DNA from 3 places in the Paenibacillus spongiae genome. Region 1 is predicted to be linked to each of the others. Evidence: riboswitches for the same ligand, from Rfam matches in the RefSeq annotation. Region 1 holds a riboswitch; each other region holds the start of a gene.
What was found. Region 1 has a riboswitch for ZMP and ZTP ahead of L1F29_RS29315 (phosphoribosylaminoimidazolecarboxamide formyltransferase). Riboswitches for the same ligand answer to the same signal wherever they lie in the genome.
Positions count from the first base shown of each region.

Region 2: linked by a shared signal. The riboswitch ahead of L1F29_RS20175 (DJ-1/PfpI family protein) and the one ahead of L1F29_RS29315 (phosphoribosylaminoimidazolecarboxamide formyltransferase) in region 1 are both predicted to bind ZMP and ZTP.
Region 3: linked by a shared signal. The riboswitch ahead of rpiB (ribose 5-phosphate isomerase B) and the one ahead of L1F29_RS29315 (phosphoribosylaminoimidazolecarboxamide formyltransferase) in region 1 are both predicted to bind ZMP and ZTP.

Region 1 covers NZ_CP091430.1:6,514,504-6,522,510, forward strand. Annotated here, with positions in the region: gene L1F29_RS29305 (sulfite exporter TauE/SafE family protein) at 1-578, opposite strand, end outside; gene L1F29_RS29310 (GNAT family N-acetyltransferase) at 630-1,052, opposite strand; gene L1F29_RS29315 (phosphoribosylaminoimidazolecarboxamide formyltransferase) at 1,074-2,243, opposite strand; ZMP/ZTP riboswitch at 2,299-2,377, opposite strand; gene L1F29_RS34560 (N-acetyltransferase) at 2,393-2,629, opposite strand; partial or broken gene L1F29_RS29325 (IS3 family transposase) at 3,007-4,160, shown strand; gene L1F29_RS29330 (sugar phosphate isomerase/epimerase family protein) at 4,347-5,216, opposite strand; gene L1F29_RS29335 (Gfo/Idh/MocA family protein) at 5,213-6,208, opposite strand; gene L1F29_RS29340 (carbohydrate ABC transporter permease) at 6,452-7,438, opposite strand; gene L1F29_RS29345 (carbohydrate ABC transporter permease) at 7,466-8,007, opposite strand, start outside.
Region 2 covers NZ_CP091430.1:4,451,412-4,459,418, forward strand. Annotated here, with positions in the region: gene L1F29_RS20170 (VOC family protein) at 287-712, shown strand; ZMP/ZTP riboswitch at 1,456-1,537, shown strand; gene L1F29_RS20175 (DJ-1/PfpI family protein) at 1,588-2,226, shown strand; gene L1F29_RS20180 (GNAT family N-acetyltransferase) at 2,338-2,703, shown strand; gene L1F29_RS20185 (GNAT family N-acetyltransferase) at 2,754-3,248, shown strand; gene L1F29_RS20190 (LrgB family protein) at 3,587-4,267, opposite strand; gene L1F29_RS20195 (CidA/LrgA family protein) at 4,267-4,629, opposite strand; gene L1F29_RS20200 (LysR family transcriptional regulator) at 4,750-5,634, shown strand; gene L1F29_RS20205 (LysR family transcriptional regulator) at 5,669-6,562, opposite strand; gene L1F29_RS20210 (branched-chain amino acid aminotransferase) at 6,682-7,749, shown strand; gene L1F29_RS20215 (DEAD/DEAH box helicase) at 7,850-8,007, opposite strand, start outside.
Region 3 covers NZ_CP091430.1:7,147,001-7,155,007, forward strand. Annotated here, with positions in the region: gene L1F29_RS32105 (UCP032817 domain-containing protein) at 1-1,064, opposite strand, end outside; gene glyA (serine hydroxymethyltransferase) at 1,240-2,487, opposite strand; gene L1F29_RS32115 (TIGR01440 family protein) at 2,596-3,240, opposite strand; gene rpiB (ribose 5-phosphate isomerase B) at 3,251-3,709, opposite strand; ZMP/ZTP riboswitch at 3,830-3,912, opposite strand; gene L1F29_RS32125 (low molecular weight protein arginine phosphatase) at 3,966-4,559, opposite strand; gene L1F29_RS32130 (manganese efflux pump MntP) at 4,621-5,181, opposite strand; gene L1F29_RS32135 (L-threonylcarbamoyladenylate synthase) at 5,264-6,346, opposite strand; gene spoIIR (stage II sporulation protein R) at 6,653-7,348, opposite strand; gene L1F29_RS32145 (stalk domain-containing protein) at 7,571-8,007, opposite strand, start outside.

The sequences.
Region 1 (8,007 bases):
TGAGTCATCACAGTAATCGGAAGACCGCCTAGCTCATGGAAGGTCACAACCTTGCTTGCATAGATGGCAAGCGAGCTGGCGGCTTCCGTGGCAAGAAAGGCGCCTTTCATTAATCCGTAGGAAGTGAACGCCGGCACGCTGAGAGGGCCGGTTGAGAGCACGACGCCGGTCAAGAAGCCGATCATGGCACCGGCGGCGGACAGCTGCCATAAGCGAATGCGTATTCGCTGTGCATCAAGCCAATGCCGTACAGGAATCATAGCCAGGAAAAAAATGCCTAGGCCGATATCGACCATATGCGTCGGCAAGATCCACAACGTTCGGGCCCCGATGGCTGCGGCAGGCACGCCCGTAAGCGAATAAGCGGCGAAAGCCCGCCAGTCGACCTCGCGCCACCAGGCGATCATTCTGGAGATGTTCGCCATAACCGCAGCGATAGCCATAATGGGCACGGCTTGCTTGGGTCCGAATGTAAAGACGAGAACGGGCAGCAGCATAATGGACGAGCCTGTTCCAATAACGCCGCTGACCGCCCCGGCCGCCAATCCCACTAACCATACAAATAGATACTCACCCAAACCCAACACTCCTAAGTGGAACTGAAGACGAGAGTCGTCTGTGACCTCCGTCTACTTCTTGATCGCTTGCGGGATTCTTCTCATCATGCGCTCTCCCTCTTTATGATATCCGAACTGTTCATAAAGTCCATGAGCATCTTTCGTCCCGAGTAATCCTGTCATCCACTCGAACTCAGGAGCGTTCGTAATCGTCTCGACGAGCTTCTTCGAAATCCCTTGTTTTCGGTACGCCTCCAAAATAAACACATCGCATAAATAGTACATCGTGGCGCCATCCGTAATGATTCGCGCAAAACCGATCATCTGCTCTCCATCATACACGCCGTAGCACGCCGAATTCGCAATCGATTTCTTAATTTTCTCTATCGGTCTATTATGAGCCCAATAGCTTCTGGTCAAATAATCGATCACGGTCTGAACGTTGATCCTTGTCTTGTCGTCGCTGATCACATAATTCTTGTACATAACCTCCATAGCGCTCGTACCTCCGATCAGTTAATGATGGAACAAACGGATACCGGAATAAGCCATTACCATTCCGTATTCATTGGCCGCTTCGATAACTTCAGCGTCGCGGGTCGAGCTGCCGGTTTGAACGGCGTATTTAACGCCGCTTTGAGCCGCCCGGTCAATATTGTCGCGGAACGGGAGGAACGCATCGGAAGCATAGGATACGCCTTTTAAACCCGCTAGCCATTGCTGTTTCTCTGCCTCTGCAAGTCGATCAGGCACGATATGAAAGTGCCGTCTCCACTGCTGCTCCTCATTGGATGTAAAATGGTCGTTGATCCAGCCGTCAATCGCATTATTGATCTCCGCACGCGTCAGACCTGTACGGAAACGCATCTGTTGCACGGCAGGATGCTGTCTTAACCGCCAGTTATCCGCTTTATCCGCAGCCAGCCGCGTACAATGGATCCGGGATTGCTGACCGGCACCGATGCCGATGGTCTGACCGTCAAGCGCAAAGCACACGGAATTGGATTGCGTGTATTTCAAGGTAATCATGGCGATCAGAAGATCTCTCTTGGATGCTGCAGGAATCCGGTCCTGAACCGTGACAATATGCTGCAGATGCTCTTCCGAAATCGCTGCCTTGTTTCTTTCCTGCTCGAATGTAATGCCGAATACGGTTCGCCGCTCAATCGGATCCGGGATATAGTCGGGATCGATCTCGATAATGAGGTAGCCGCCGCTCTTTTTCTCTTTGAGCAGGCTCAACGCATCCGCGTCATAGCCAGGTGCAACGATAACATCCGACACCTCTTTCTTCAGCAAATTCGCGACGCTTATATCGACCCGATCGCTGAAAGCTGCACAGTCTCCGAATGAAGACATCCGGTCCGCCCCTCTTGCCCTAGCATATGCTACGGCCAATGGAGAGAGCTCCAGCCCTTGGACGAAATAGGCTTGAAGTAGAGCGTCCCCGAGCGGCGAATAGACGGCTGCGCCGGCAGGACTAACATGCTTGAACGAAGCCGCAGCCGGCTGGCCGATGCATCTTCTTAATTCCGAAGCCAGCTGGAAGGCATTCAAGGCATCCAATAGATTGATATAGCTCGCCTGGCCGTTCAAGATCCGGATCGGTAACTTCCCTACGGCAAATAATGTTGCGTTCAACTGATGCGGGTTCATTCCATGGCGCAGATGAATTGATTCCACCACAATAGCTCCTCCCTGTTTCTATATAAACGAAAAAAAGCATCCGGATCTAATCCGAATACTTTGCCCAGGCGTACGGCCGCTATTCCATGTGCTCCCTCATGGTTCCCCATGCTCCGCCAGTCACACACAGCTCACTCTTAACTCGTATATTACTCGCAAGATCCATTATTTACAAGTAAATATTCAAACCCGATCTCATGTTGAACAGGTATACCTTCCAGTCCGATCAGGGATCGATGGTTTAATCTTTCTTGCTTCCGGAATGGCGTGCCGGTGGATGGCCTTGATGTCGAAGCCTCTTTTTTATAATAACGGATGGCCCGTATGTTATCGTTGGATGTGATCAGCCATACTCGATGGCAAGCATGATCTCTCGCCTTCGCCATAACCAAATCGAGGAGGTCGAATTACGATGAATTCTTTTGTGACCGTTGGCACTGCCAAGAATGTGCGGGTCTACTCAAATCCGAAAGCATAGAGGAGCCTATTCCCCATTACAGCGCGCGCCTAACTCCCACCCCCACGCCCTTCGCTTCTGTAAGTCCCTAGAACGGACTTACAGACCACCGTCTCCCTTCACGCGATGTCTGTAACGCCGTTTTTCATCCTTACAGCGCGCCCCTCGATCCCCTCCCCTCGACTTTTGCTTCTGTAAGTCCCTAAAACGGACTTACAGACCACCGTCTGCAGCTAGACTAGAAAGTGGACACACCGTAGTAGCGACCTGTTACAATAAAACTAACAATAAGGGTCGAGGTGTGTCATGGGAGATATTCGCCAACATTTTGATGATGAGTTCAAACGTCAAACCGTAAAGCACATGCAAGAAACAGGGAAATCCCCGTCTGAAGTTTCAAAGGAGCTGGATATCCCGGTAAGTACCATCCGCGCCTGGAGAAAGAGGTTTGCCGATACTGGGGAGAAGTCCCAGTTATTCGTCGACTACGAGCGTTTGAATAAACTTGAACAAATGAATCGCGAGTTGCAAGAAGAGAATGAAATCCTAAAAAAGGCGATGCACTTCTTCACGAAAAACCGAGACTGATTTACTCATTTATTCATAAACACCGCTTCCAGTTTCGTGTTGAGAAGATGTGCAGTGTCATGAATGTATCCCGAAGCGGTTATTACAAGTGGGTCAAGCGAAAACCAAGCGAGCAGGAGAAACGCCGTCAGAAGCTGAAGAAACGCATCAGGCACCACTTCGATGGCTTCAAGCAACGTTATGGGAGCGATAAGATCGCTGAAAAGCTGCGCGAAGAAGGCTGGACAGTCTCCACCAAAACGGTGAGTCGTTACATGAAGGACATGGGACTTCGCTCGATTACAGTGAAGAAGCAAAAAGCAACAACGAACTCGAAGCACAACATGGCCGTGTTTGAAAACGTGCTGAATCGTGCGTTCAAACCGGATGCACCCAATCGAGTTTGGGTAGCCGACATCACCTACATTGCCACGCGGCAAGGCTGGGTATATCTAGCGAGTATTATGGATCTTTACTCTCGCAAGATCGTGGGCTGGTCGCTTGGCGAACGCATGACCAAGGAGCTGGTGCTAGACGCCTTTGACAAGGCTGTCTTACATCGAAAGCCGCCGAAAGGGTTAATCCACCACTCGGACCGAGGTTCACAGTATGCCTCGACGGAATACTGCGAGCGACTGGCGGCGAATGAGATGATTGGAAGCATGAGTCGAAAAGGAAATTGTTACGATAACGCCTGCATCGAGGCCTTTCACAGTGTCCTTAAGAAAGAACTCATCTACCAAACCACCTTCAAGACCCGCAAGCAAGCATACGATGCGATTTACGAGTACATTGAACTCGAGTACAACCGTATCCGGATCCATTCGTCCATTCACTACCTGACCCCGCATCAGTTCGAGAAAAGATACTATGAGCAACTCCAGATCGCTTAAAAACTGTGTCCACTTTCTTGACAGAGATACAGTCTCCCATCGCGCGATGGCTGTAACGCCGTTTTCCATCCTTACAGCGCGAGCCCAGCTAACAGTCCGCAGCTCCCATTAGCAGAAGGCGCGCAGCAAACAAACCAAAGCCGGCCATCTCGCAGGATGACCGGCTTTGCTTCTCTCTCTATTTATCTATCTAAAGAATTTGGCTAAATGCTCCGCTGCCTTAATAACCCCTTGCCGCTCGGCTTCCAATGAGCCCCAGAAGCGGTGGTCTTCAAGCTCGATGCTAACGGCTCCCGAATAACCGAGCCGGTCCAGACGAACCGCCACCTTGCCCCAGTCGACATCGCCGTGTCCGGGAATAGTATACCGCCAGGAGCCTTCGGAGAACCCGTATTTCTCGCCGAAGGTCGACGTGATCACGCCGCATTCGTACAGTTCATCGTGCAGGATTTCCGTATCCTTGCCATGACAGTGATTGACGCGCTCCCCGAATTCACTCAGTGCGCGCAGATAGTCCACGCCGAGACGAACCAAGTGCGATGGATCATAGTTCCAGCCAAAATGCTTGGACGGGATTGCTTCGAACATCGCCCGTAGCATCTCAGGCGTACAGCCGAGCGTTGGGTAATACGGCGCAGGGCCAGGCCAACCCTCGATGGCAATGTAGATTCCCGTCTGCTCCGCATGACGTACAAGCTCAGGGAACGTATCCTTCCAGATCGCGAACCCTTCCTTGCGCGGAAGCGAGTGATCCTCCGGCACAAGACACATGAACAGGATGCTTCCGCCCAGAGCGGAAATGGCGGACATTTGCTGCTTCGCGGCTTCCAATGCTTCCGCGCGGCGCGTCTCGTCGCGGCTTAATAGCCGGGACGTGTGATGAGCGTCGATCGACCCGATCCCAATTCCCGCTTGATCGCAAGCTTCCTTCCATTGAGGAGTCAAATTAGGGATATCCAGAACATCCAAACCGATTTCAGCCGCCCACTGAGCCGTCTCTTTCATTCCTTCCGACCCGATTTTGGGCGGAATCCGCATGCCTAATTTGACGTTCATACCGAGTGTTCCTCCTTCGACTTAAGGGCTTCAATCGGATCATATCCGGCAGCCTGGTAGATCATCTCCGACAGCTTAACAACCTTCAACGCAAACTCGCCCGGCACCATGACCTCATGCTGCCCCAGGATGGCATCGATAAAGCTCTTATCCTGATTGGTCGTCTGCGGCGGAAGCTCCGGCACGATTGCCTCCTGCCTCAAGCGGCGGAGCGTAATCTTGCCGTTATCGTAGAAGATGCCGCCGTTCTCCCCGCAGAACGCGAACGTTTCGTGCCAGCATGGGGAGTAGCCAACCAAATTCAACCCGGCAACGGCTCCTTCGGCGAAGCGGATCGAAGTGAAGGTATCGATCTCCACGTCCGCCCCGTGCATATGCAGCTGCGGCTTCACTTCTACCGGCGTCAGCCCCGTCGTCCACAGCAGTACATCAATGATGTGGCTGCCCGAATCCATGAGGAACCCTCCGCCGGACAGCGCCGGATTCGCCCGCCAAGAGCCGGGCGTTCCCTGTCTCCACTCCTGATAGAGCGAAGCCGTAACCGAAGTGATCTTCCCGATCTCCCCCCGGGCGATGGCATCTTGGATATAGATAAATTCCGGCTGAAAATGCCGCTGATAGGATACCTGCATGATTTTGCCCGACAGCTTCGCCAGCTCAATCAACCGTTCCGCTTCCGCGGATGAACAGGTCATCGGCTTCTCGATGAGCACATGCCGTCCGCTGCTGAGCACATCATAGGCTTGCTGAAAATGCAGCGTATGCGGGGAACAAATCACAACGCCATCGATCTCCGCTTGATCCAGCATCTCTTTATAGTCCGAGAATTGAGCCACATCCTTGAGGCCGAACCGATTCACGAAATTGCCGCGGTTCTGGTCGCTCGTATCCGCTAGCGCCTTAATTTCCACATATGGCAATTCCAGCAGCTGTCTGGCATGCAGCCCCGCAATGCCTCCCGTACCGATGAAGCCAATACGCACTTTACTCATTTCGATAACCTCCTAAAAGTTTGTAGATGTTTCGCTGCCGTAGGAGCGAATGAAACAAACTCGCTTCGTAAGCATAGGACTATTAAGTTTGTGGATGTTTCGCTGCCATAGGAGCGAATGAAACAAACTCGCTTCGTAAGCATGGACTATTAAGTTTGTGAATGATTTCGCTCCCGCAGGAGCGAATGGAACAAACTTGCTTCGTAAGCATGGTCTATGAGTTTGTGGATGTTTCGCTTACTCTTACTCAACCAACCCGGAGCGCTCCACGCCTTGAATGAAGTACCGCTGCAGGAAGAGATAGACAAGCAGCATCGGAACCAGCGCAAGGAATGTAGCGGCCATGACGACAGGCAAGCTGAATACTTCAAAGCTGCTGCCCGTCAATGTATCCAGCGACTGGTAGAGCCGCGGAAGCATCATCGGCAGAGTGAATTTCTCTTCCGATGTCAGGAAGATCGACGGCTCGAAGAAGTCATTCCAATGCCATACCATGGAAAGCAGCGTCGTTACGACAATCGCGGGCGGCGTAAGCGGCAGAATAATCTTCCAGTATACGCGGAAGCTTCCGCAGCCATCCACCCTTGCCGCATCCTCCAGCTCCCACGGAAGCCCGCGGAACAGCTGGCGGAAGATAAAGATGAATAAGGCGCCTCTTAGCCCATTGGCGAAGAAGGATGGAACGATAAGCGGCAGCATGCTGTCCAGCCATCCGATCGTCTTGTACTGCATGAACAGAGGCACAATGATCGTTTGCGGAGGAATGATCATTGTGAACATACTCAATACGAACAGGACCTCTCGTCCGGGAAATTTAATACGCGCGAAGCCATAGGCGACGAAGGAACAGGATAACACTTGACCGACCACGCTCAGTACGGATATCAAGGCCGAGTTTTTGAAATGCGTCCAAAATTGCAGCCCCTTCATGCCGTAGTAGAAATTTTCCCACGCCAGACTCGTCGGAATCCACTTGATCGTGAAGTTCATCAGATCCACCGGATGCTTCAGCGAGGTCGTAATCATATAGAGAAACGGATAGAGAAAGACAAAGGCCAAATCAATCAGAATCACATAGACGAATATCCGGTAGATCAAGGAGAACCAGCGGCTTTTGCTGCTGATTCGGCTTAATAGGCTATTATTCCTTAACGCTTTCGCTTTGCTCGCGATGCTTGTGGGCTGCTCAGCCAACCGCTGCTTGGACTTTGAAATCGGAATCGATTTCATGCTGCACGACCTCCTTGCTTCTCATTCTCATTTTTCACCTGTGTAAACCACGAAGCGTCTGGTAGCAACAAATACGATAATGAGCAGCAGGAAGATGAACATGAAGTAGATCCAACCCATACCTGACGCATAACCCATCTCGATCTTCGTGAAGGCCGTATCTTTGATATAGACCATCATCCTGTTATTGATATCCGTGAAGGAATCCACGCACGTATAGACCAGATTAAGCAGGATGATCGGCGAGATAAGCGGCAGCGTGATTTTCCAGAACATCTCCCATTCGGTTGCTCCGTCGCATCTTGCGGATTCATAGAGCGATAGGGAAATCCCTTGAAGCCCGGCCAGGAAGAGCAGAATCTGCACCCCCGTCTTCCAGAAGACCACGGTAAGCCGGCTTAACATATCAAAGACGATCTGCGAGAATGTCGGGCCCATATACAGAAACACTTCTTCCGGAACGCCGATTCCGTTGACCAGCGTGTCTCTGCCGACACCGGCATACAGCAGCTGCTGCATCGCCAGGCCTGAGCCGATCAATACGGGCAAGAAGAACGCTGCGCGGAAGA
Region 2 (8,007 bases), 2.1 Mb from region 1:
ATCCTGACAATTAATATTCCATAACTCTTTAAGGAAAACTGCTGCTGGATGAGCAAAAGTCAGCGGCATGCTTGTACGCTCCTATTGATTTAGTGGTTTATTCAGCGATCGTCACAGCCGATAGCCTATACATAAGTAATAACGATAGCCGATAATAAACAGCTTGCAACAATCAGTTGTCCGATTTGTAATTCATTTGTCTCTTCAATTAAGCGATTATGATTGCAGATGGACAAATGGTACAATAGGGAATAGTTCCACATTCACATTAGAGGAGTTGAAGATCATGTCGATCGATGTTTATCTTAATTTTAACGGTAACTGCCGGGAAGCTGTCGAGTATTACGCACAAGTATTTGGAACTGATGTACGGATGATGACGACATTCGGCGAAGCGCCCCCTAACCCGGAATATCCGCTTCCAGAGGAAGCCAAGAACTTAATTATGCATGCGCGTCTTGATATCCTCGGAAGCAATGTGATGTTTAGCGATGTCTTTCCCGGCATGCCATTTGTTGCAGGGAATAACATCAGCCTCGCGATTGTCCATACCAACCTGGATGAACTCAAATCATTCTTCCACAAGCTCAAAGAAGGCGGCACGGTAGGCATGGAGCTTCAAGAAACCTTCTGGAGCAAGTGCTACGGAAGCCTCAAAGACAAGTTCGGCATCGAATGGCAGTTCAATTACGATAACGGTGAAGGCATTTAGTTCAGTATGGCGCATGCGTGTGAAGCTCATGTGAGTGAATCGCATCGATGAGATCCTGGAAATCCGGCTTCTTCTCCGCAGCGGTCCGGCTTGCAATATTGGCCCGTTGTACAGATAAGTGTACGATTGCGAATCCGTGGATTTGACGAAAGTTACTGCGCCTGCAGGAGACCGCTGGTTATGGTGTTACGGACTGGTTGTACATTGGTTACGGACATGGGATCCTTTATTTGCTGAATTCGGCTCCATATATGATCATTGCGGACATCTGATTCTCTATTTGCCGAAAATAGAGGAATTCGAGGCCGATTACCATCAAATAGCGGCTACCATGTCCGTAGCTCTAGCAAAAACCATCCATAATCTAAAATAACGGACTTGGTGGCCGTTAACAGTCGGTTGCAGCGATCCAACATACTGCTTCATCCGTTGCGCCCCGCAATGATCATGAACAACATTCGAACATGGAGCTTCTTCTCTGCCGCAGAAGAACTCCATTTTTTATGAGTGGTACGATTCGGATAATGGTTGAAGGAAATGAATGATTCGCATGTTCCCTGTGAAGAAAATTCCCTGGAGCTCTCGTTAATCTGCGTAATCATCTGTTTGAACAGCTAATTTTGTACACTTTGGCACCTTCTTGCTTACGAGGCTAATACTCGACTTTCTTGTCCGTTTTTATAAGAAACAATATTTCGACATTGTAATTTTCTAACAATTCTGATATATATGAATTATATCTTTACGGGATGTGTTACTGGCGAAAACGTGGAGAACCACGAGGGAGCGCATACCTTCATACAGCCGTTCGCCTGGGCAAAGTATTCGGTCATCCGACTGAATGCTTTTTATTTTATTTAAGGGGGATGCGCCTTATGGAACATCTACGGCAGACGAGGAATGTTGCGATTTTGATTTACGATCAGGTTGAACCATTGGATTTCACAGGACCGTTCGAAGTCTTTCTTTGCGGCAGCGACCGCGGCAGCGACCGCGGCAGCGACCGCGGCAGCGACTTCAATGTATTTACGGTGGCGGAACGTCATGAACCGGTTCTAGCCGTAGGCAGTTTGAGTATCAATCCCAGCTATACGATCCTTGACTGCCCCACCCCGGACCTGTTAATCGTCCCGGGCGGATTCGGTTCGAGGAGAGAGATGGACAACGAGACCCTTCTCAACTGGATTCGCATGGTTGCGGAGCAAGCGGAGCTGGTCTTATCGGTATGCACAGGCGCTTTGCTCTTAGCAAAAGCGAACCTGTTAGAAGGACTTCAAATTACGACGAACCGTTCAGCCATCGGTGAGCTGGAGAAGGCGGCACCCGATTCGGCTACGATTGTCACTGATGTACGTTATGTGGATAATGGAAAAATCATACTTTCTGCAGGCGTATCGGCAGGTATCGATATGTCCTTATATGTGGTGGGCAAATTGCTGGGTGAAGAACGCGCTTTAGAAGCTGCCCGCACTATGGAATACGAATATTATCATGAGGCGAATTGGCATGATTAACATTCGACCGCTTGAGGTCGGCGATACCTGTCAAGTGGTGCAAATGATGGCTGAGCACCCTCTCCAGTTCCCCTCCTTCATTATTGATCAATATCCGATACGTTGGCGTGAATGCTTGGCAACCTGGATACAACGCGAAGCGGTTACTATGTTGCCCATGCCGATACTATCCTGGGTCATGGCGGATATATCCATCATGATCTTACGAACCAATTCGAGCTTGTCGGCATCGTCGTGAAGAAGAATCGGCAGCGCCAAGGAATCGGCATTTCGATTATTAACGCCCTCTGCGGCCAAATCGTAACATTAGGGGGCACCGAGGTTATTCTTTATACGCTGGGTCACATCGGCAATCGCGATACGTTAACCTTCTACCGGCGGATCGGGTTCCAGGAAGTCAACGAAGAACCGGACTATTACATGCCCGGCTACCATCGTGTCACGTTCAAGAAAGACTTATCCTGCTTAATAGATTGATTGAGAAAAGGCACGGTATCATCCGATTAATGAATGCAAGGAAGTGAGCTATGAGCCTGTCTATTCGGAGAATCCAATCCGAGGAATTGGAATCTTTCACCGCCATTCTCAAGGAAGGCGCAGTATGGTTGTCCGATAGCGGAATGCCGATGTGGAGTGAAGCTCAAATATCCGCCCATACGCTGTTGATCAATAACCCCATCGATGAAATGTACATGGGATTCAAGAACGACGAGACTGCAGCGGTCATGATCCTCCAAGCGGAGGATCCGGGGGTATGGCCGGATGATCCCGTTCATGAGTCGTTGTACTTGCATAAACTATGTATCCGAAGAAAATATGCGGGACTGGGTGTGTCGCTAGAGATGGTATGCTGGGCAAAATCACACGCCAAGCATCTCGGCAAAAAGTATCTGAAGCTTGATTGCGCTTCCGACAGAGCCCGTCTATGCGATTTCTATATAAGACAAGGATTTGATAAGGTGAAAGACACCATGATACTCGGGAAATATCCGACATCATTATTTGAATATCGTATTACATGACTGATAAGGGAGAAGCACCGGAATGTTCCGGTACCCGCGAAATCAGCGAGTACCGGAGGTGCCCTTCATAACGTGCCGGTTCCGCACAGTGTCGGATATTCGGTATCGCATTGTTTGCTCCGTACTCAATTACGGCCTGATTCGGCACTTATGCCAAGTAATAATGCCCCTCCAACCCGGTGCGGCTTCTTCGCGTTTGCATACTCATCTTTCCAATTTAAGCGGTTCTATAATCGTTTAGCTGCCTCCATCGGCTTTAGATTGGCTTGGCCTGCTTAGCTTATGGCATCAATAAGCTGCAGAAACAAAAAAATCCGCCTAAAGGCGGAGAGGAATGACTACGCTAGCCAAGCAATCAGCCAAGGCGCAGCGCATAACGTAACGAAAGCAGTGAACATCATCGCTATTCCGGCTACCGACCCGGTTACGGCGTCATACTCCAATGCTTTGCTGATGCCTGCCGAATGAGCACTTGTCCCGAACAGCACTCCACGCGCAATTGAGCTGCGGATGCCGAACCATTTTACAATAAGAGGCCCCAATATCATGCCCAGAAGCCCTGTTATAAGCGTTGCTATTGCCGTTATCGTCGGCACGCCGCCATTAAATTGGGAGATGGTGACCGCGATGGGCGTCGTGGCCGAGCGCGGGGCGAGACTGTCCATAATCTCTTCATTTAACCCGAACATGCGGGCAAAACCGACCGAGGTTATGATCGCGGCGACAGCGCCGAAGCTGACGCTTGCTAGAATAGCGTAAGCATTCTTCTTCAGGATATCGACATGTTTATACAGCGTGATCGCTAATGCAATCGTTGCTGGCTCGATCATCTTGGTCAGCCAACCGGCGCCTTCGTCATACGTATCGAATGATACTCCGCAGACCAGAATAACAACGATAACCATTATTGGCGCCACAAGAATCGGCGTTAAAAATACCTTCGGATAAGCGCGGTATAACTTCTTGGCAGCCATATAAATGACAATCGTCACGATTAACCACAATAATGCCGTTCCCATCAAGAAGCCGCCTTTTCTTTGCGTCCGGTTATCCATTGACCGATCAGTCCCGCGCACAGCATGACGGCGAAAGTGCTGCCAATGATTGTGAGGGTAATCGATAGGCCGCTGTCGATGACAAGGCTCTTGTAATTGATGATGCCGACCGTTGCCGGAATGAAGAATAAGAGCATCTCCGCCACGAGAAATTTGGAACCCCGCTCAACCCATTCAAGCCGGATGATATGAAATTGAAGCAGCAGAAATAACAATATGATTCCCGCAATGCTGCCGGGTATCGGCAGATGCAGCCAGCGGACCAAGGCGTCCGAAGCCTGGGCAATAACGATCAGCAGCGCGACTTGAGCAATCGTAACGAGCATTTTATTCACAATAGCTCTACTCCTTCCATGTCCAAAGTATACAGACTTGCGAATCATGAGTAAAATGAATTTACATCATGATTTACATTCCATTCATCTATGGAAGGAGCCCGTCCTGCTATGGAAATCAGGCACTTGCAATATATCACTGAAATTGTCCGCTATAACAGCTTTACTAAGGCTGCCGACGCTCTGCATATTACCCAGCCAACCATTAGCAAGATGATCAAGAACCTGGAGAACGAGCTGAACATTGAACTGTTTATCCGTGGCGGGAAGCAGATCAAGCTGACGGATGCCGGCAAGGCCATACATAACTATGCCGGACCGATTCTGCAGTTATTCGACAACCTGCAAGCCGAGATCGACGATCTGACTTATTTGAAGAAAGGGAGCATCCGCATCGGATTGCCGCCCATGGCCGGCTCCCGGTTCTTCCCTGGGGTTATTAAGAAATTCCAAGATCGTTACCCTGGAATAACGCTCGCCTTGGTGGAGGATGGCGCCCGCAAAGTAGAGGAAAGCGTCGCAGAAGGAACGCTTGATGTAGGAGTTGTACTGTGGCCGGCGGATCCGGACATCTTCGACTCGTTCCCGCTTGTGGAAGACCGGCTGAAGGTCATCCTTCATCCGTCTCACCCGTTCGCTTCCCGGGAGATGATCGGGCTGGGTGAGCTTGCTGAGGAGAGGTTCATTTTGTTCAATACCGAATTTGCTCTACACAATCGAATCATTAAGGAATGTATCTCTACCGGGTTTACTCCCCGTATTGTATATGAAAGCTCGCAATGGGATTTCATCGGAGAGATGGTCGCCGAGAACCTGGGCATCGCGATGCTGCCCAGCCGGATATGCGCCGCGCTACATCCGGACAAGGTCCGATCCGTCCCTCTCGTCAGTCCCGCCATTCCTTGGCGGCTCGTAATGGTATGGAGGCGTGAAGGTTATCTTTCACTGGCCACGCGGCAGTGGATCTCATTCACAAGAGAGAATTTTAACGGATAACTCGCTAGTCGGTCCGGCGGACACCCTCCTGGGCTTATTCAACCTCAAAGCTATCGATAAAGAAACGGGCGCTCTTAGGCAAATAATGATCCTTCAACCACAGGATGCCCACGCCGGATTGAAAATCCGCATCTTCGATATTCAGCATCTTCACCACGGTAGAGGGAAATGAGGACATAACCGATTTGGGAAACACGGTAGCCCCGATCCCTTCCGCAATAAGCGACATGATGATGGCAACGCTGGAGCATTCGCATACGATGTTGGGCTCAAAGCCATGACGTTTGCATTCGCTAACGACCTGCTCATGCATCCGGGTCGTCTGATCCGACTTCAGTGCGATGAACGGGAACTGGGCTAATTCGATCATGCGGATGGCATGCTTGCCCGAATACTGCTCCCATGAGCTCGGAATGACGACGACGAACGGATCGGAAGGCAGCGGCAGAACGGCGAATTGCTTCGGGTCCGTCAACGCCTCGAACGGCAAACGAGCCACGACCAGATCGATTGCCCGCTTCTCCAGCTGTTCCCCTAAGTAAAAATGATCGCCTTCCAAAATCTTGAACGTTACGCGCGGAAACCTGACCCGGAACCGTTCGATCCGTTTGGGCAGAAGCGAAATACAGGACACGACCGAGCCGATCGACAGAACGCCGCGTACGCCTTCTTCCGTTTCTTTGACCTCCTGCAGCGTTTCATTGAATTGGATGAATAGCTGTTCCGCCTTCTGTTTGAGAAGCTCGCCGGCATCGGTCAGCTTTAACCCTTTGCCATGGCGGTCGAATAATTTGACGCCCAGCTCCTCTTCCATTAGCTTGAGCTGACGGCTTAAGGGCGGCTGTTCCATATTAAGCAGCTTCGCTGCGCGCGTAATTTGGCCTTCCCTGGCAATGGTCAAAAAATATTTCAGCTGTCGCATATCCACACTCGTACACCCCTATACCTAAAAGGTATGACAGTTAAATAATATAGATACTTTAAATATATCCCATGAACTGCTATCATTCAATTAGAGTTTACAATAGGTAACGGGAGATGATCCATTTGGTTCAAGCAGTGGAGATCCAGCGAACAGTAACGAAGAAGGAAAAACCGTCCGAGCAGAAGCTTGGATTTGGCGTTTATTACACCGATCACATGTTTATTCTGGATTATTCCGTGGAAAGCGGCTGGCATAGCCCCCGCATTGTCCCCTATCAGCCGATTACGCTGGACCCCGCGGCAAAAGTATTTCATTACGGGCAAACGGTCTTCGAAGGATTGAAGGCTTACAGAACCGAGGATGGACGAGTCCTCCTGTTCAGACCGCAGAAGAATATCCAGCGTCTGAACAAATCTAATGAGCGTCTGAGCATTCCCTATCTCGACGAGGAAATCTTCATTGACGCCCTGCAGAAGCTGATCGATGTCGATCGGGATTGGATTCCTTCAACTCCCGGCACTTCGCTGTATATCCGTCCATTCATCATTGCCACTCAACCGGCACTTGGCGTAGCTCCATCTACGCAGTACAAATTTATGATCATCATGTCGCCTGTCGGCGCTTATTATGCGAACGGTGTCAATCCGGTCAAAATCTACGTGGAGTCCCATTATGTACGCGCAGTGGCTGGGGGAGTCGGCGAAGCCAAGACAGCCGGCAACTACGCAGCCGGTCTATCCGCGCAGGAGGAAGCGAAAGCGAAGGGCTATGAGCAGGTGCTCTGGCTGGATGGCGTACACCGGAAGTACATCGAGGAAGTCGGCAGCATGAACGTCTTCTTCAAGATTAACGGAACGGTTCATACGCCTGCACTCAATGGCAGCATTCTGGACGGCATCACGCGCAACTCTATCATTCATCAGCTGAAGCATTGGAATATTCCGGTCGAAGAGCGGACGATTTCGATTGAGGAGCTGTACGAAGCCCACGAGAAAGGCATGCTCGAGGAAGCATTCGGCACCGGTACCGCCGCCGTCATCTCCCCGATTGGCGAGCTCAATTGGCGCGGCGATAAGCTCGTCATTAACAACGGTCAGACCGGCGAGCTGTCGGCCAAGCTGTACGAATCGTTAACCGGCATCCAATCCGGAACACTTCCGGATCCGTTCGGCTGGATGATGGAAGTATAGCACATACGCCCTGAATAGGAAGACGACTCCCGCTGCCGGGAGTCGTCTTTTTTGGCATCGACTTCGCTGCGAGAATCCGATGCTGGCCGCCGAAGCCCTATTATTCGATCATCAGAATTTCCCGGATGTCCTGCTCCGTCAGTCCGGACAATGCTTCCTCGCCCGGACGGATCACCTCATCGATGAGATTGATCTTCCGCTGCTGCAGATCGAACATCTTATCCTCGACAGTCCCTTGGGCGACGAGACGGATTACTT
Region 3 (8,007 bases), 630 kb from region 1:
CGGTCGCCATCGCCATAACCTCCGCAGCCTGAAGCCCCACCGCCGCTTCCGCCATTAGCCTGCCGCTGTACCTCCGTCTGGGCTTCGTCCATATGGCGGTCGAACTCATCGGCCGGACCCATGGAAGAGAAGAACAAAGCGCCCGATAGCACCCCAGTCGCCATCATCGAATCGCTCGCCATATTACGGTCTCGATAACGGTCTTCATGGATGCCGGCCGTCCCAACCCCGCTTCTGGCTTCTTGCGCGAGCTGGCGGCCCCGCTTCACCAGGTAATCGACCGTCCCGTCCAAATCGGGATAGGCTTCCGCCGATTGCCCATTGAACCGGCGCGCGCGAAGCTCATCCGCCTGCGCGAGCTCCAGCTCCTCGATCCGCTCCCGGGACAGCGGCGTGCGATAGAAGGCGCCCCACAGCTGCGCGCTTGCCGGGAAAACCGCAAACAGCTCCCCATAGACCCAATCGAACCAGGCGCGCTCGGCAGAATCGGGCTTCGCTCCCGGAGCGTGCGGCGCGTGATGGATGAAGGTCCCGCTGAACGATTTGCAGAACTGCTCGTATTCCCATGTAAACATCAGCATTTCATGCCAGACATCATCCACCTTGGCGCTGTACATCGGAACATTCCGGAGCACGCCGCACATCAGAAAATATCTCTTCAGCTCAAACCAGCGCCACTGCCAGTCGTTCTCCGACATGCGCGGCTCTTTCCTCAGCATACGATCCTTCACTCTGGCTTCGAAGTCTGCCGTAAGCGCGTAATCCAGCCGCTGGGCCGCCTGCCGGGCCGGATGGCCCTCCGGAACGCCCAGCGCCGCGGGCGGCTGTCTGGTTGCGGATGGACGGCCTATTGAGCTAGTCAAAGAACGGCTATTGCCGCGCTCCGTGCGCTGCCTATTTGGACGCCGAGTTGATCTGACAATTAATCCAATGACAACAATGACACCTATAATGACTAGAGCTTCCATATTGATCACCCGCTTATCGTAGTCTGCCTCCAGCATACCATGAAGAAGCTGTGAGCATCTGCCGCTCCATGCAATTTTTAACGATCTTTTAAACATAGTGCGTGCAGTCGCCTATAGCAGCTTCGTTTATCCACCGGATTATCCACAAACTATGCACAACTATCGACATTATTGTGGATAACATGAAAAAGGCCTCAGATTCATCCTGAAGAGGATGTGTCTGAGGCCGCTGAAGCGTTCATCTACCCACTGAAGCAGGAGCTTGAACGAATTAGTATTTCATCGTTGGGTAAAGCGGATATTGAGCCGTCAAATCCTGAACCATACCGCGCGCTTTGGCCAAGATGGCTTCGTCGTTCGGATTCTTAAGCGTCATGGCAATAACCTCGGCAATCGTCTTCATGGCATCCGTGCCCATCCCGCGGGACGTAGCAGCAGGAGTACCGATCCGGATACCGCTCGTAATAAACGGACTCGTAGGATCGAACGGAATGGCATTCTTGTTCGCCGTGATTTGGACGCTGTCCAGCACATGCTCGGCATCCTTGCCCGTAATGTTCAGGTTCCGCAGGTCGATCAGCATCAGATGGTTATCCGTACCTCCGGATACGAGGTTGAGGCCATGCTCGATCAAGGATTCGGACAACACCTTCGCATTGTCGATCACATTCTGGGCATACGTTTTGAACGATGGCTGAAGCGCCTCGCCGAACGACACGGCTTTGGCTGCGATTACGTGCATCAACGGACCGCCTTGGGAGCCCGGGAATACGGCCTTGTCGATCGCTTGCGCCCAAGCTTTGCGGCATAGAATCATGCCGCCGCGCGGTCCGCGAAGCGTCTTGTGCGTGGTCGTCGTAACGAAATGGGCATGCGGCACCGGATTCGGATGAAGACCCGCAGCGACCAGACCTGCGATATGTGCCATGTCGACGAAGAACAATGCGCCTACTTCATTGGCAATCTGACCCAGCTTCTCAAAATCGATAATGCGCGGGTAAGCGGAAGCGCCGGCTACGATCATGCGGGGACGGTGCTTGAACGCCGCTTTGCGCACTTCATCGTAATTGATCGTGAACGTGTTCTCGTCAACGCCATAAGCTACGAAGTTATAGAGAATACCCGATGCGTTAACAGGGCTGCCGTGGGTCAAATGGCCGCCATGCGCAAGGTTCATGCCCAATACGGTGTCGCCGGGCTTGAGCGCCGCCAGATAAACGGCCATATTGGCTTGCGCGCCGGAATGCGGCTGCACGTTGGCATGCTCTGCTCCGAACAGCTCTTTGGCGCGGTTGCGGGCAATATCTTCCGCGATATCGACGTGCTCGCAGCCGCCATAATACCGCTTGCCCGGATAGCCTTCGGCATATTTATTCGTCAGCACGGTGCCCATAGCTTCCAGCACGGCTTCGGAAACGATGTTCTCGGAAGCGATCAGCTCAATATTGTCGCGCTGACGCTGCAGCTCGAGGTTCAGTGCATTCATCAATTCGGGGTCTTGTTTACGCAAATTTTCCATTGTTCAATATCCTCCTTAGTATTATCCATTATGACGAACGCCGGTTCGGCTGCGCTGCCGCTGCCTGGACTGGCGTAGTTTCCTTGAATCGAATCTAAATGCTGCTCGTTAATCGCAGGTTCCGCCGGGCGCTTCCGGACTGCCCGGTACTGGGCCGTCCTTATCGATGGCGGATGTTCCGGCAATACCGGCTGCCCCCAAGGTATAGACCGCCCGTTCGCCGCCGATAAGCTTCGGCCGGGTGTACGCCATCGTCAGATGCGCTTCGCCGATCGATTTCTTCGACGGACGAAGCGGTACCGCGACGCGGCGCAAATGCATGCCGATGAAGGTGTCGCCGATGTCGATGCCCGCATGGGCCTGCACCGTCTCCGCCAAGCAAGCATCCGGCAGATGCCGGTATGCATATGCCGCCATCGAGCCGCCTGCTCTCGGCGCCGGAATGGCCGATACCAGCTCCAGCCCGTACCGTTCCGCCGCTTCTTGCTCCACGACGAGCGCACGGTTCAAATGCTCGCAGCACTGGAACACCGGATAGAAGCCGATTTCGCGGCGCACCTTGTCGATCCCCGCAAATATGGCTTCAGCGGTCTGCAGCGTCCCCGATGTGCCGATTCGCTTGCCAAGCACCTCGCTCGTGCTTACGCCGACGATGAGGAGCTGCCCGGAACGCAGCTTGGCTGAGGACGCAAGCTCGCGTACGGCTTGTTCCACATCGCGCGATATCCCCTGGAATAACTGTTGATCGTCCATTACAGCCCCCTTAAGGATGTACCGGGCCGGCCGATTCGATCCGCATCACCTTGTTAATGCGACCGATATGACGCTCGCCGCCCGAGAACGGCGTATCGATCCAGATCCGCACGATTTCCTGCGCAAGTCCGGGGCCGATGACCCGTTCGCCCATAGCCAGCACGTTCGTGTCGTTATGCTCGCGCGTCGCTTGCGCGGAGAACATATCGTGCACGAGCGCACAACGGATTCCTTGTACTTTGTTCGCCGCGATCGACATGCCGATGCCTGTGCCGCATATAAGAATGCCGCGGTCTGCCTTCCCTTGCGTTACGAGGTCGCATACCGGTAGCGCATAGTCCGGGTAATCGACGGATTGCTCGCAATTGCAGCCCACATCTTCAATTTCATGTCCAAGCGATTTGAGAAAAGGTACGATTTCGTCTTTCAGCCGGTAGCCGGCGTGATCGGCGCCAATAGCGATTTTCATCGAAGTTAATCCTCCCGAAAGGTCCGCCTGTAGGACGGATAATGTCGAATCACGATGGTTCCATTATACCCCATTATCCCAAAAAGACGAAAAAAGAGCATGACGCGCTTAACGCACGCTGCTCTTTGCCCAGGCGACCGGCCGTATGATCCGATGCTCCACCGTGGTTTGATCCACTTTCGTCGCCAGTCACATCGGAAACTGTCTTAGTTGTCACTATCATACCGGATCGCGGCATGAAAATCAATCGGCAATGTCACTTTCCATAATCATCCATCTTGTTTAAAAGCTTATGCAGCGCCTGTTCAATCTCATCGGCGCAGCTCTCATAGAGACTAATGGAGCCTCCGAAGGGATCCGCGATATCGAAGCCCGGGATTCGCTGCTCCAGCTCGATCAGACGGTCTCTCTCCTCGTTCGAAAGCTGCTGGCCAAGCGCTTGCTTCATATGCCATTCCGTATATAACGTTTCCAGCTCGGCTATATCGGACAGAACCGACTCGTCCCGGTGCACGTATTCTTTCAGCGTATAGGTCTTGTCCACCGCATCGGGAAAACGCTGCAATACATGCTTCTTGTGGCTTGTCGTCATCGTGAGCACCAGATCGGCCCAGCCGACCATTCCTCCATCGAGGGCGCTTGAGCCTTCGGGATGATGAATATTCCGCCGCCGCAGCGCAGCCTTGGCATTCTCGGATACCGGCAGCCCGTCTACGGTCGAGACTCCGGCAGACCGGACCTCCAGCTCCAGGCCGGCGCTGCGCGAGTGCGCGATCAGCATGGCTTCGGCCATTGGCGAACGGCACGTGTTGCCGGTACAGACGAACAAGATTCGTTTCACGTCAGTCATAGCGGCATCCGCTCCTTCTATAACATATAGGCGCTCCCGCCATTGGTGAGCTCCAGATTAATTAAAGTATAAACAAAATGCCGAACGTAAACAAAATGACGCCGCCGCATGCCTCGCCGTATTCGCCGAGGCTCGTGCCCACCCGGCGGCCGAGGAGCAGGCCCAGAATGGACATCACTCCGCCGAAAAAGCCGAACAGCAGCACCGTTATGGCAACATCCGCCGCAAACATGCCAAGCGAAATGCCGACCGAGAAGGAATCGATGCTGACGCTGAGAGCAAACAGCAGCATTCCCCATATTGTGCGATGATTGATCGATTGCACGGCATCTCCGCGCAGCGAGCTGTATATCATATGAGCCCCAAGCAGAAGCAGCAGACCGCCTGCAACCGTTGTCGCCACGCCGCCGAGCAGCGTGCTCACATATTGCCCCGTGAACATGCCCATTAGCGGCATCAAAATATGAAATAGCGCAATTAGGGCGCTCATTTTTAAAATGTCAAAAACCGCAATCCCCCTCAGCCCGATCCCGATGCCCAGCGAAAACGCATCCATGCCGAGCGCGACCGCGATGATGAGGAGCGTGAGCAGTTGACCGGCCTGCAAGCTCGCTTCAATCATTGACATACCCCCTGTCCCATTCTCATCCAAGCATATGCGGACAAGGATGGAAAGATGACGGGGGATGCTTAAGACACAAGCGCTAGACGCGGACGATCCGGTGTCCGGCGGCTTTGACGAGCCGGTTCATCAGGGCATGTCCAATCCCTTCTTGCGGACAGCCTTCCGCCCATATATATTGCGCGCCGCGTTCATCGAAGGTCCTTAACGCGGCGTACAAGCCTTGTGCAGCCGTCTCCAGCTGAGATAGACTGCCCACGATAACGGTATCATCGCCTTCATAACAGGCCCCGTGCTCGGCAAAAGCAAGTATACCGGCCCGTTCGCCGCGCGACCTTGCTGCTGCGGCTTGTTCCTTAATGTAGGCCGTCACATCGCCTGCATCTCCGATGACGAGCTGCATGAGCCCTTTCGGTGCATAGTGCGTGTATTTCATACCGGGTGAGCGCGGAGCTTCAATCGTCCCGGCGCGGACAGCAGCACCGGTTGCTTCGTCCGGAACAGCCTCAACATCATGGATTACACGGCCTGTTATTTCACGCAATGCTCCAGCCGTTATGCCGCCTGGGCGCAGAATGCGCACGGCATCGCCATCGATCTCGACCACCGTCGATTCAAGTCCGACGCCTGCGGGGCCGCCATCGACAATCCCGTCGATGCGGCCATCGAGATCGTCCTTGACGTGCTCCGCCCGCGTCGGGCTCGGCCGGCCGGACCGGTTCGCGCTGGGCCCTGCGATCGGGCAGCCGGATGACTCGATAAGCTGCAGCGCGACAGGATGGTCGGGCATCCGCACCGCAAGCGTATCAAGACCGGCCGTAACGCGCTGAGATACGGCACCAGGCTTCACGGGAAGCACGATCGTAAGGGGACCGGGCCAGAATCGCGCCATCAGCCGCTGCGCCGCTTCGCCATAAGGGAGTACCAGCTCGTCCAGCTGCTCCAAATTCGCGATGTGAACGATGAGCGGGTTGTCGGACGGCCGCCCCTTCGCCTCGAAGATACGCGCCACCGCCGCATCATCGCGGGCATCGGCGCCAAGCCCGTAAACCGTCTCGGTCGGAAAGGCAACCGTCCCGCCATCCCTTAACACCGCGGCGGCTTCATTAAGCGCCTCGCGTTCCCATTCCTTTGTGTTTGCATGCCAAATGCGAGTATTAACCATTACCCAGTTCAATCCTTATTATCTCATAGTCAGTTGCTGGTATTTATTATACCACAGCTCGTTTTTCAGTCACCTTTTGACTTGAATAAGCAGCGGTTGTATATTAATTCCCGTTATTTGGATAGTTATGACATCTATCGTTATGGAGGCCCTCACTTATGAGCAGCAAGGACGATTTGAAGAATAGCGGAATTGGTCATATTTTTCACCATAAAGCAAAGGCTCGCCCTTCCACGGGTGAGCCTTTGCTTTTATTCGTACATGGATCGTATTCGCATTCGGCCTATATGGCAGCTTGTGTTCCAATCAGCTAAACAGGTTTTTAAAAAATTCGAGGATCGATTGGATGATCTCCCACAGAAAAAATTTCACTTCCGGGTCGGCGTTTGCGTTTGCAGCATCCTGTGTCGGTTCGTTGGCCTTAGAAACGCTCTCCGCCCCCTGGCCGGCGTCTGCCGATGTCGTTACGGCAGCTGCAACGGAAGCCTCGCCGCTCACCGCATCCACGAAGCAGAGCGGCGGAAACAAGACGCACCACCAGTTCTGACCCTGGCCGCTGCCCAGCGTAATGCGAAGCGCTTCGTAGTTACCGGCCGGATACACCGTGTTACCGTACATTTTGGTTGGAAAAGGGACGATGCCCAGCTCTGCTTTGAAGCTGTATGTAAAACCGCGTGCACGCAGCTCATCAGTCACAACCTGCTCAATCTCTCCCATGCGGGAACGAATCGTCGCCCGGGCTTGCTCGATCGACTGCGGACCGCTAACCCAGCTGCCCATCTCGGCAATGACGGCATCGCGCACATAACGCTTGACCGCCTGATCGGCCGGCGAATCGGAATTGGCCAGAATGCGAAGACGAATCGATTCGGCTGGAATTTCGCCGCCGGCAATCGATGCATCGGCTCGTTGGCCTTCCCAGCTCATGAGAAGAATGGCAATGACGAATAAGAGATAACCGTACGTTGGACGGTAAGGAAAACGGGAATAAGTGCGGATCATATATACACAAGCTCCTCTACTGGCACCCGTCGGTGCGCTCGGCTTGCGTTCCGGAACGTCTATAACCCTAGTATGTCCGGCCGATCTCGCAATTAAACCTAGCATTGTGATGAAAGGTTGATAGATTTTCTTCGGGTTGCGATGCGGGTCAGCCTCGCAAGCAGGACTTCAACCATGAAAAAGCCAGCCTGGGCGGCTGGCGCAGATCGATGTATTGAACGTCTATTTTTGGCCCATATACTCCTTCAGCAGTGCAATAATGGTGTCATAGTCGCTGATGGTCGGTCTCTTGGCAGGGAGGTTGTCCATATAGCCGTATCGCAGCTGCTCCCGCCAAAACTCCGCCAATTCAAGCGCCGTGCTATCGGTCCCCGACTTGATCGTATGATCGGCGCCGGCGGTCAGAAGAAACTTGACGACCTCGACCCGGCCATTGGCAGCCGCATTATGCAGCAGCGTATAGCCGGAATAGTCGGCGCTTTTCGCATTAATATCCATGCCATGCTTGATAAACAATTGGGCGATGTCCACCGAGTCGTCGACGAATGCGAAGATCGCTGGGCCCAGCGGCCCAACGAGCACTTCCGGATCCGCTCCGCGCGCGAGCAGCTTCTCGACCTGTGCCGTGTTCTGAGCCACAACCGCTTGGTATAACTCAT